4 regions of the Cedecea sp. genome follow, and region 1 is predicted to be linked to each of the others. Evidence: predicted binding sites of a transcription regulator. Region 1 holds the regulator's gene; each other region holds the start of a gene.
The links. Region 1 encodes Fur, which represses iron uptake genes when iron is present. Its sites were predicted from a motif close to ATAATAATGAGAACNACTATCAA; they were not measured.
Positions count from the first base shown of each region.

Region 1 (3,115 bases):
AAATCTCAAAAGGGTGAGCAAAACCATGTTGCAGACTGTGCACCCCGGCGTGATAGCTGTTTCCGCTGGTGGAGCTGTTCTGCTATGATTGCCCTATACGTGGGCATTGAACGGCCAGCATACTATTAAGTTTCAAGAGGTTATTTTACTCATGGCAATCGTAGGCATTTTTTTCGGCAGCGACACCGGTAACACCGAAAATATCGCAAAAATGATTCAAAAACAGCTCGGTAAAGACGTTGCTGAGGTGCATGACATTGCTAAAAGCAGCAAAGAAGATCTCGAAGGTTTCGACATTCTGTTGCTCGGCATCCCAACCTGGTACTACGGCGAAGCGCAGTGCGACTGGGACGATTTCTTCCCGACTCTCGAAGAAGTCGATTTCAACGGTAAGCTGGTTGCGCTGTTCGGCTGTGGTGACCAGGAAGACTACGCGGAATACTTCTGTGATGCGCTGGGTACCATTCGCGATATCATCGAACCGCGCGGCGCCGCTATCGTAGGCCACTGGCCGACCGCGGGCTACCACTTTGAAGCGTCAAAAGGCCTGGCAGACGACGACAACTTTGTCGGTCTGGCCATCGACGAAGACCGCCAGCCGGAACTGACCGCCGAGCGCGTTGAGAAGTGGGTCAAACAGATTTCTGAAGAACTGAATCTGGCCGATATTATTAACGCCTGATTTGCCTGGCGCAAATGCAGCGTTTGCGCCATCTTGATAGCTTGTAGCAATGAAAATAATTGCTACAAGTTTGTAACTTTCTTGTACATCCCTGTACAATGTCTTCCTGACAGCTTGGCTGATAATTACTGTAAATGGCGACGCCGCCACGATTTTTCAGCCTCATTTTGCACCATACTTGCGGTTCCCATTTAGAAGCAGCAGTTCTATAATGAGACGCATTACTCTTTACGCTCACTGCAGTTTGAGCGAATCGTTAAGCAACAGGACACTTTCCGCATGACTGACAACAATACCGCATTAAAGAAGGCCGGCTTGAAAGTCACGCTTCCGCGATTGAAAATCCTCGAAGTGCTGCAAGAGCCGGTAAATCATCACGTCAGCGCGGAAGACTTATATAAACGTCTGATCGACATGGGCGAAGAAATAGGCCTGGCGACGGTCTACCGCGTGCTGAACCAATTTGACGATGCCGGGATCGTGACCCGCCATAATTTTGAAGGCGGCAAGTCCGTTTTCGAGCTGACCCAGCAGCATCACCACGATCACCTTATCTGCCTCGATTGCGGCAAAGTAATCGAGTTCAGCGATGATTCTATTGAATCGCGCCAGCGTGAAATTGCCACACGCCACGGTATCCGCCTGACTAACCACAGTCTCTATCTGTACGGACACTGTGCCGAAGGCGACTGCCGCGAAGACGACACCGCGCACGATCCTAAATAAGTAATCCGCATTAACGAACGCTGCCGAACAGGTGGCGTTTAAAAGCAAAAAACCGGCAGGTTTCCCTTGCCGGTTTTTTTATTGACTGAAAAAACGTAATCAGCTGTTATTCGCGCGAATTTCTTGCCAGATTTTATCGCAGCGAACCTTCGCGGCTTCATCATTCCCGCTCTTTCTTGCCTGAATGCATTTCTGATAATCCAGCACGCTCACGGTCTCTTTTTCAACAAACGCTTTGTGCTGTTTTTCCTGGCGCAGTACGTTCAGCACGCTCTGGCAGGCTTCGATTTTATCCGGGTTGCCTTCTGCGGTATTGATACAAGCGCTGTAAGCCTGCTTCAGATGTGAATCTTCCGGCGGAGCCGGGGGCTGAACGCAGGCGGAGAGCGTGAAAGCCACGGCGGTAACCAGCAGGATTTTTTTCATGTTCAGTTCCTTATAAAAAACGGGCGCTTGCGCGCCCGATTTAGCATTAGAAGATGGTGAACGGAGCAATAACGATAAATTTCACGTCACGCTCGTCCTGGAACATGTTGCCGTAACCACCGCCCCAGCTTGGGATATCGGAGTGGTTGTCGTACTGAGTGAAGTGCAGTTTGAACAGCGTACCTTTCGCACGGCCTTCCTGCACGGTGTACATTGCGTCGAGGCTGTATGAAGACTCTTTGATCTTGTTGGATGCGATATCCTGACGGTTACCGGAAGCATCAAGCGCCCATGTGGCTGGTTTTGCATCCCATGCATAAACATAGGAGCCCCCAACAGCCCAACCCGGCAGATTCCAGTTGCTCAGGTCATACATCGCACCGAAGAACACGGCTTTTTCGCCGTTGGCGTTGAAGTCAGAGCGGTTATCCCACCATACATCGAGACGGCCGTTTGAAGAGGCATAGGTTGGCGTCATACGCTGCAGGAAGTAACCCTGCTGGCCTTCTGCCTTCACCATGGTCCCTTCCAGACGCAGGTCAACCTGGCCAATTTTGTAGCCTAAGGTCAGCGCCTGCAGCCACGCGGTACCGTCATAAATATCGTTGATGGTGTTGTTAGAGGCTTTATCACGGGTGCCGTAGAACTGGTAGCTGGTGCTCAGCGGGCTGCCTGCAACGTCAAATTTGTAGCTCGCTTTCGCGAAGTACTGGTCAACAAAACCTTCAGCCTGACCAAATGCCCCTTCCAGAATCAGGTCATTTTTGAAGTCATATTTCGCGCCGATGGAGTGCAGATAATCAACTTTGGTCTTTTTGTCGTTCTGGTAGAACTTGTCCGTTTCCAGATGCCATGGAGCCTTGTACTCGTTGGTCCACATGTAGGAGAAGCTCAGCGCACCTGCATCGCCATAGTCGAATGCCGCCCCAGCTTCAGCCCCCTGATAGGTACCAGGCATGAAGCTCCAGTGCGGCGCTAACAGCGTTTGGCCGGTTGGCTGGATATAACCCGCACGAGCCCAGACCGGGCCGTACTTAAATTTAGCGGCCGCTTTATAAAGGCTGATGCCGCCTTTATCGCCGGAGTAGTCTTCGCTGTAGCCTTTGTTTTTAGAGGAGAATGCGATTTCGTTTGGGTGGCCGCTGGCGCTGTCTTCGGCCATCTCAATGGCGGTGAAAGCGGCGATATCCAGGCCAAACATGTCGGCTGCGTAGCCGGACTGGAAGTCCAGGTTAGCGTTCCAGGTTGAGTGTGACAGGTTAGTTTTGTACTTACCGTCAG
Region 1 is NZ_DASYBS010000065.1:91,931-95,045, forward strand. It holds gene fldA (flavodoxin FldA) at 152-682, shown strand; gene fur (ferric iron uptake transcriptional regulator) at 962-1,408, shown strand; gene chiQ (ChiQ/YbfN family lipoprotein) at 1,508-1,834, opposite strand; gene chiP (chitoporin ChiP) at 1,881-3,115, opposite strand, start outside.

Region 2 (3,115 bases), on a different contig from region 1:
TGTTTTTACAGCTGCTGATTACGCTTCGCCGCCACCGCTACCGCGCGGTAGATACCGCAAACCTGTGTGAAGGTGAAACGCTGGATTTGCTGATGGCCGCACTGGGAAGCAGCCTCGATGAGCCGTTCGATTTCGCTCATTTTTGCCGCGCTCATCAGGTTACAGAGCGGCAAATGCGCCAGCTGTTTCGCCAGCAAACCGGCATGACGTTAAGTCAGTATCTGCGCCAGCTACGCATTTGCCAGGCCCAGTATCTGCTGCGCCACAGCGAGCTACTTATCAGCGAAATTGCCACGCGGTGCGGCTTCGAGGACAGCAACTATTTCTCGGTGGTTTTTACCAAAGAGACGGGTGTGACGCCACGGCTATGGCGCCAGCGCTTTCAATAAGAGGCCCGTCAATTCGCCATTCCCATGCCCACAATATTGGCGGCGAGAATAATCACCAGACAGCCAATAGCCAGCACGCCAACCGGCCTGCGCCCCGCGGACTTCCACTCTTTCATGATTAAGCCCACGAGTCCGCCACAGAGCACATAGAAGCTCATGTGCAGCATCCAGCTCATGTAATCATACTGCGCCGGAATTCTGGCGTGCCCCCAGGCGTAGAAGAAGAACTGCAGGTACCACATCAGGCCACCAAGAGCGGATAACAACAGGTTGGCGATAATCAGCGATTTTGATAGCGAGAAATCGGCTTTTACCGACAAGGTTTTCACTCTTAACAGCCGAATAAAGCAGAAGCCCAGATTGACGATGGCCCCGCCGCCCATGATAACGACATAGCTTGGCAGGGCGATATAGAGGGGGTCTACGCCCAGGCTCGCCGCCGCCTGATGCATGGGTTTGGCGGCGTCCATCGCGAAAGACATACCGGCGGAGAAAATACCGCACATCACCGCCAGCACCAGCCCCTTTTTCAGGTTAAATTCTTCGGCTTTAATGCCCATCTGGCGCTCTTTAAGCTGCCCGGCGCGGGTGACGATAGCCACACCGATAACCGCCACCAGCACGCCCAGCAGCGTCATGCGTCCACCGGGTGTGCCCGTCAGCATGGCGAACTTACCATTGATTACCGGGGTCAACAATGTCCCGACAATCAGCGTGATACCTATCGCGATACCGATACCCATCGACATCCCCAGGTAGCGCATGGTCAGGCCATAGTTGATGTTACCGATGCCCCACATAGCGCCAAACAAAAATACCGGCAGCAGCGTGGACGCGCTAAACGACCCGTAATAGCCCCAAAAATTTGGCAGCAGCAAGGCGCTTACCGCCCACGGCAGAAGGATCCAGGAAACAATCCCGCCCACCGACCACATGGTTTCCCACGACCAGTGCCGCACTTTTTTAAACGGGGCATAAAAACAGGCTGCGCTGGCAGCACCAATCAGATGCCACAGGATCCCCATCGTAATTGCGTTACTCATTCTCTGTCCCTCATTGCTTTCGGCCGTCGAATTCCCGACATGGCCGCCAATATCAACGAGTCTAAAGAGTGAGCAACCGGTTAACCTTTAGGGGAGTGCCGCCCGCCCGGTGAAGCTGGCAAAAACCAGCAAATGCTGCCGATGCCGATCACAGTTTGTTATCCCCCTTTCCCTTGCCAAACCTTAACGTCACGGGCGGGTAACACTCCGGTGCTATCCTGCGAAGAGGCGTTTTTTACCCGCTGCGTTATAGCCGTAACCCGTGGTTTCCTGAAGAAAAGTTATAACCATACGCTAAGTACGGCATTGATAAACATTTTCAATATCATTTAATTAACTATAATGAACCGACTGATTACGCGGCGTTAACAGCACGACAGCCGCTCTACGTTAATGGAGACGATGAATATGAGCTATACACTGCCATCCCTGCCTTACGCTTACGACGCGCTGGAACCGCATTTCGACAAAGAAACCATGGAAATCCACCACAGCAAACACCACCAGGCCTACGTTAACAACGCGAACGCCGCGCTGGAATCCCTGCCTGAGTTTGCCAGCCTGTCTGCTGAAGAGCTGATTACCAAACTGGATCAGCTGCCTGCTGATAAGAAAACCGCGCTGCGTAACAACGCCGGCGGCCACGCTAACCACAGCTTCTTCTGGAAAGGCCTGAAAAAAGGCACCGAGCTGAAAGGTGACCTGAAAGCCGCTATCGAGCGCGATTTCGGCAGCGTTGACGCGTTCAAAGCTGAGTTCGAAAAAGCTGCAGCTACCCGCTTCGGCTCCGGCTGGGCGTGGCTGGTGCTGAAAGGCGACAAACTGGCTGTGGTTTCTACTGCAAACCAGGACAGCCCGCTGATGGGCGAAGCTATCTCCGGCGCTTCCGGCTTCCCAATTGTGGGCCTGGACGTTTGGGAACACGCTTACTACCTGAAATTCCAGAACCGTCGCCCGGACTACGCGAAAGAGTTCTGGAACGTGGTTAACTGGGACGAAGCAGCTGCCCGTTTCGCCGCTAAAAAATAAGGTTGCAATACAACCGTAGAGAAGCGAGCCTGAGGGCTCGCTTTTTTTATGTCTATTTCGCAGGGAGTTGCTTATGCATCGCTATCCGCTTCAGGTTTACGCAGGCCAGATTCGTGATTACGAAGGGAGCCGGCCCAGCGCCATCGCCAAGATTCAGGTGGACGGTGAGCTTCGCCTGACCGAGCTTGGGCTTGAGGGCGATGAACAGGCGGAGAAGGTAATTCACGGCGGGCCGGACAGGGCGCTGTGCCACTATCCCCGCGAGCATTATCAGCACTGGGCGCAAATCTTCCCGGATAAAGCGGAGCTGTTTAGCGCCCCGGCCTTCGGCGAAAACCTGTCTACAGCAGGGATGACGGAAAAGAACGTCTATATGGGCGATATCTACCGCTGGGGTGAAGCGCTGATTCAGGTGACCCAGCCTCGCTCGCCGTGCTTTAAGCTTAACTACCATTTTGGCGTAGAGGATATGGCGGCGAGGATGCAGGAAGCGGGCTACTGCGGCTGGCTTTACCGCGTGATTCTGGCGGGGAATGTTTCTGCCGATGCGCCGCTGGAGCTGGCTTCACGCGTTAGCGACGTGACGGTGGCAGAAGCTATCGCCATCGCCTGGCATATGCCGTTTGATGATTCACAGTATCACCGGCTTTTGTC
Region 2 is NZ_DASYBS010000138.1:12,077-15,191, reverse strand. It holds gene rhaR (HTH-type transcriptional activator RhaR) at 1-389, shown strand, start outside; gene rhaT (L-rhamnose/proton symporter RhaT) at 398-1,432, opposite strand; gene sodA (superoxide dismutase [Mn]) at 1,841-2,461, shown strand; gene yiiM (6-hydroxyaminopurine reductase) at 2,535-3,115, shown strand, end outside.
Region 2: the regulator Fur is predicted to act here: its motif matches at 1,739-1,761, upstream of sodA (superoxide dismutase [Mn]).

Region 3 (3,115 bases), on a different contig from region 1:
AAGTGACGCTGCCGCATCCGGCCAAACGTGTAATGCTGGCCGATGCACGAGCCCTGCTGGCGCTCAACATTATTCATCCGAAGGATCCGCTGGAAAACATCATTGCCTGGGATAACTCGCTGAAAACCAAAGCGCCTGACCTGGCGGATGCCTACGCGAGAAAATTCCCACAGGTGAGCAAAATCACGATGTTTGAAAACCCGTACTACACGGATTTCAGCGTCGAAAAAGCGGTTACGCTGCAGCCTGATTTGATCATTTTTGATATCGGCGTGCTGGCCAAGCTGAAAAACAGCGGCGTCCTGAGCCAGCTGGAAAAAGTCGGCATTCCGGTGCTGATTATCGACTTCCGCCAGCAGCCGCTGACCAATACTCTGCCGAGCATTGAACTGCTGGGCAAAGTGTTTGATGAGCAGAAAAACGCGGACGCTTTTATTCAACACTACCAGCAGCGAATGAACCTGGTGCGCGAGCGCGTTGCCACGCTGAAGCCAGAGCAGCGCCCAAGCGTGTTTATTGAACGCGCTGCCGGTATCCGCGGCGATGAATGCTGCCAGACCTTCGGCAAAGGCAGCTACGGCCAGTTTATTGATACCGCCGGCGGCAACAACGTGGGCAGCAAACTGTTCCCGGAAATGAGCGGCCAGGTGAATACCGAGCAGGTTATCACCAGCAACCCGGATTTTTACCTGATGACCGGCGCCGACTGGAACCGCGGAAACCGTGCGCCCAAGGCTGTGCCGCTGGGTTATATGGCCGACAAAGCCGTTGCCGAACAAAAGCTGAAAGGGCTAATGAACCGCACCGGGATTAACGTGCTGACGGCGGTCAAAGAGAAACGCGTGATGGCGATTTACCATCAATTCTACGATTCTCCGCTGAACTATATTGCGGTAGAAACCATCGCTAAGTTCCTGCATCCCGATCTGTTCAAAGACATCGATCCACAGGCCGATATTGAGCAGGTTCACAAGCAGTTCACCGCCCTGGACTACAGCGGCGTCTTCTGGGTTACCCCATAAATCAAAAACATGCCGGGCCACCTCAATGGCTCGGCTTTTTTTGCTTACTTTTCGTCTTATCCCGAATTATTCCGCAACAAAACTATTTACTTGAAAATAATTATCATTAAGATTGTCATTTCCAAAAAAACTCATAACAGCAAACCCATGTTGTAAAGGAATGATGATGCGTCCCCTTTTTCGTGTCTCTCTCGTGGCAAGCGCGATAGCCTTTGCGCTGCCAGCTCTCGCTGCAAATAACACTCAAACTGATAAAACTTCCGCAGAAAAACCCGCTGATGACATTACCGTTGTCGGCAACTGGCTGGATAATCCAGACACCAGCACCGTGCTGCTTAACCACCCTGGCGCCCGCTCAATCGTCACCGAGCAGCAGCTTCATGAGCAGGGCTCAGAGACGCTTGCCGATGCGCTGAAGGGCATTCCTGGCGTGCAGGTGCGTGACAGCAACGGCACCGGCGGCAGTGATATCTCCCTTAACGTAGGCGTACGTGGCCTGACTTCTCGCCTGTCTCCACGCTCCACCATCCTGATGGACGGCGTTCCGCTGGCGGTTGCGCCATACGGCCAGCCGCAGCTTTCCATGGCGCCACTGGGCACGGGCAATATCCAATCCATTGACGTGGTTCGCGGCGGCGGCGCGGTGCGTTATGGACCGCAAAACGTGGGCGGCGTGATTAACTTCGTCACCCGCGACATTCCAAAAGAGTTCGGCGGCACCGTTAGCGCGCAGACTCAGGGCGCCAGCCACGGCGGTCTGAAGACGTTGACCAGCGCTTCCGTCGGCGGCACGGCGGACAACGGCTTTGGCGCAGAGCTGCTCTATTCCGGCCTGCACGGCCAGGGCTACCGCGAGAGCAACGACAATACCGACATCGACGACTTCATGCTGAAGACGAAATATAACTTCACCGATCGCGATGAGCTACAGGCTAACTTCCACTACTATGAAGCACAGTCCGGCATGCCGGGCGGCCTGACTACCGCGCAATATGCGCAGGATCCTTTCCAGTCTGACCGTCGCTGGGACCGTTTTGAAGGCCGCCGCAAGGACATGTCCTTCAAATACAAGCACACCGAAGATGACAAAAAGCTGGAAGTCCTGACCTACTTCACCGACAGCTACCGCAGCAGCGATCTGGAGTACTTCAAGGGTAACAAACGCACGCTGAACTCCGCACCGCGTAACTACTCGACCTGGGCCATTGAGCCAACCTATTCTCAGCTGTTCCGCTTCTGGGATATGTCTCACGAGGTCACCCTGGGCTACCGCTACCTGAACGAAACGTCGGACGAGAAGGGCTACCGCACGCCAAAAGCGTATGACCCTGCCACCACCTTTAACAAACCGGAAATGAGCGAATACTATCAGCACAGCTCCGGCGGTACCGCGGCTAACGCCTTCTATATTGATGATGCAATTAACGTCAGCAACTGGACGATTACGCCGGGCCTGCGCTATGAAAGCATCAAAACGCACACCAGCGACGCCTTCCAGAACATCGACCGCGAGAAGACCTACAGCGAGCCGCTGCCTTCTCTTAGCGTGATGTACCATATGTCTGATGCCTGGAAACTGTTCGCCAACGCCAGCACTTCCTTCGGCAGCATGCAGTACTTCCAGCTGACCCGTGGCGGCAGCGGCAACCAGCCAGCAGCCGGCCTGACCCCGGAAAAAGCGCACACCTATGAGTTTGGTACGCGCTACGACGATACTTCGCTGAAAGCCGAAGCGACGCTGTTCTACATCGATTTCAACGATCAGCTGCAGTACATCAACAACATCGTAGGCTGGACGAACCTCGGCGCGACCAAGCATCAGGGCCTGGAACTGGCGCTGAATTACGATCTGAGTGAAGTAAACCGTGCGCTGGACGGCGTGAGCGTGTACACCACTTACACCTATACCAAAGCCACCAGCGACAAAGGCGACTTCGCCGGTAAAGACCTGCCGTTCTACTCTCGCCAGGTGTACACCGTGGGTACGCGCTACGCGACCGGCAACTGGGTGTGGAATCTGGACAGCTTCGCGCAGTCTAAGCAGAGCTCTCCGGGTACCGGGCCGAACTACATCACCGACGAAAGCGCGGACG
Region 3 is NZ_DASYBS010000063.1:29,362-32,476, reverse strand. It holds gene VGM55_RS10450 (ABC transporter substrate-binding protein) at 1-1,022, shown strand, start outside; gene VGM55_RS10445 (TonB-dependent siderophore receptor) at 1,189-3,115, shown strand, end outside.
Region 3: the regulator Fur is predicted to act here: its motif matches at 1,113-1,135, upstream of VGM55_RS10445 (TonB-dependent siderophore receptor).

Region 4 (3,115 bases), on a different contig from region 1:
GTTAGCTGGACGGATACCGTGCAGGCCAGCCTGATGATCTTCGCGCTGATTCTGACGCCGGTGATGGTGATTGCGGCGGTTGGCGGCCTCGATGATTCTCTGATGGTCATTAAGCAGAAGAGCATCGAAAACGTCGACATGCTGAAAGGGCTGAACTTTGTCGCCATCGTTTCCCTGATGGGCTGGGGCCTGGGCTACTTCGGCCAGCCGCATATCCTGGCGCGCTTTATGGCGGCAGATTCACACCACACCATCGTGAACGCACGTCGCATCAGCATGACCTGGATGATCCTCTGCCTGGCGGGTGCCTGCGCGGTGGGCTTCTTCGGCATTGCCTACTTTAATAACAACCCTGAGCAGGCCGGAGCGGTGACGCAGAACGGCGAGCGGGTGTTTATCGAGCTGGCGCAAATCCTGTTTAACCCGTGGATTGCCGGGGTGCTGCTCTCCGCGATTCTGGCAGCGGTAATGTCCACGCTGAGCTGCCAGCTGCTGGTATGTTCCAGCGCGATTACCGAAGATCTGTACAAAGCTTTCCTGCGTAAAGGCGCGAGCCAGAAGGAGCTGGTGTGGGTGGGGCGCATGATGGTGCTGGTGGTCGCGCTGGTGGCGATTGCGCTTGCCGCTAACCCGGAAAACCGCGTGCTGGGCCTGGTCAGCTACGCCTGGGCTGGATTTGGTGCCGCATTTGGCCCGGTGGTTCTGTTCTCTGTGATGTGGTCACGTATGACCCGTAACGGGGCGCTGGTGGGGATGATTGTTGGGGCTGCCACCGTGCTTATCTGGAAGCAGTTTGGCTGGCTGGGGCTGTACGAAATCATACCTGGCTTCGTGTTCGGGAGCCTGGCAATTGTGGTGGTGAGCCTGATGGGCAAAGCGCCGTCGGCCTCCATGCAGAAGCGTTTTGCCGAAGCGGATGCGGTTTATCACACTCCGCCTCCGGGTAAATTGCAGACCGACTAACAGACGATGTTTTACAGGGGCCGGATAATCCGGCCCTTTATAGGTTGCTGACAAAGAGGAAAAAAGCGTGGTTTTTCCCTCTTTGTGGTTATCAGCCGAAAATCAATGAATTGATTTTCCTGATTTTTTAACGAGCCGTCTGATATTTCCTCTCTCGCCAGAGGTTTGTCATCAGTCTGAAGGGCCGGTTAATCCGGCCCTTTTTACATCTGGTCATAAATATGTCATCCCCGTCTCTTGTTTTTCTTTTCAGTGCTAATGATAATCACAATCGTTATGGTTTACTTTTCTTTACGTCAATTGACTTGTATTCACATCTGAGGTGTCAGGCATGTTTGTTCCGTTTCTCATCATGTTGCGTGAAGGGCTGGAGGCGGCGCTCATCGTCAGCCTGATTGCCAGCTACCTGAAACGTACCCAGCGCGGCCAGTGGATCGCCGTGATGTGGATTGGCGTCTTCGCCGCCGCCGCGCTCTGCCTGGGCCTTGGGATCTTTATCAATGAAACCACCGGCGAGTTCCCGCAGAAAGAGCAGGAGCTGTTTGAGGGGATTGTGGCGGTGATTGCCGTGTTTATCCTCACCTGGATGGTGTTCTGGATGCGTAAAGTGTCCCGCAACGTCAAAGTGCAGCTGGAGCAGGCGGTTGATAACGCGCTGCACAGCAAAGGCAACCACGGCTGGGCGCTGATCATGATGGTCTTTTTCGCCGTGGCGCGCGAAGGCCTGGAGTCGGTGTTCTTCCTGCTGGCGGCTTTCCAGCAGGACGTCGGCATTTGGCCACCGCTGGGCGCGATGCTTGGCCTGGCTACCGCGGTTGTGCTTGGCTTCCTGATTTATTGGGGCGGTATTCGTCTCAACCTTGGCGCATTCTTTAAATGGACCAGCCTGTTTATTCTGCTGGTGGCCGCCGGACTTGCCGCAGGGGCGGTTCGTGCATTCCACGAAGCGGGGCTGTGGAACCACTTCCAGGATATCGCATTCGATATGAGCAACACGCTCTCCACCCACTCGCTGACCGGCACGCTGCTGGAGGGGATTTTTGGCTACCAGGAAACCCCAACCGTGAGCGAAGTGGCGATGTATTTCATCTATCTGATTCCGGCGCTGGTGCTGTTCTTTATGCCGCCGCGCGTGAACCACCAGGCGACCAATACGGCTCGTTAATTGATTTCCGGCGGCCCGCCCGCCGTTTAGTGATAACTACTCATTGCTTAATAGGGATAGGTCATGACCAAACATTTTCGTCTGAAGGCACTGCACGTTGCGCTGCTCGCGCTTGTCTCTTCCTCGTTTGCCGCACAGGCGGCGGATATTCCCCAGGTAAAAGTCACCGTCACCGATAAACAGTGTGAGCCGATGAGCGTCACCGTGAATGCCGGGAAGACCCAGTTCATCATCCAAAACAACAGCCAGAAAGCGCTGGAATGGGAGATCCTGAAAGGGGTGATGGTGGTGGAAGAGCGTGAAAACATCGCGCCGGGATTCTCCCAGAAGCTGACCGCCAACCTGCAGCCGGGTGAATACGACATGACCTGCGGCCTGCTGACCAACCCGAAAGGCAAGCTGGTGGTGAAAGCTTCCGGTAAGCAGGAAGCGCCTAAAACCGATCTGCTGGCGCTGACCGGCCCAATCACCGAATACAAAGCCTACGTGACCGCCGAAGTCGCCGAGCTGGTGAAAGGCACCAAAGCCTTTACCGACGCGGTGAAAGCCGGTGATTTAGAGAAAGCCAAAGCCCTGTATGCGTCAACCCGCCAGCATTACGAGCGTATTGAACCGATTGCCGAGCTGTTCTCTGACCTCGACAGCAGCATCGATGCGCGTGAAGACGACTTCGAGAAAAAAGCGGACGACCCGAAATTCACCGGCTTCCACCGTCTGGAGAAAATCCTCTTTGGCGATAACACCACCAAAGACGCCGCGCAGTTTGCCGACAAGCTGAACGCCGACGTGCTGGATCTGCAGACCCGAGTTTCCGAACTGGCCTTCCCGCCGAGCAAAGTGGTTGGCGGCGCTGCCGGTCTGATAGAAGAAGTGGCGGCCACCAAAATCAGCGGGGAAGAAGATCGCTACAGCCACACTGACCTGTGGGACTTCCAGGCGAACGTTGACGGCGCGCAGAAAATCGTTGACCTGCTGCGTCCTCAGCTG
Region 4 is NZ_DASYBS010000106.1:94,790-97,904, reverse strand. It holds gene putP (sodium/proline symporter PutP) at 1-963, shown strand, start outside; gene efeU (iron uptake transporter permease EfeU) at 1,295-2,128, shown strand; gene efeO (iron uptake system protein EfeO) at 2,192-3,115, shown strand, end outside.
Region 4: the regulator Fur is predicted to act here: its motif matches at 1,216-1,238, upstream of efeU (iron uptake transporter permease EfeU).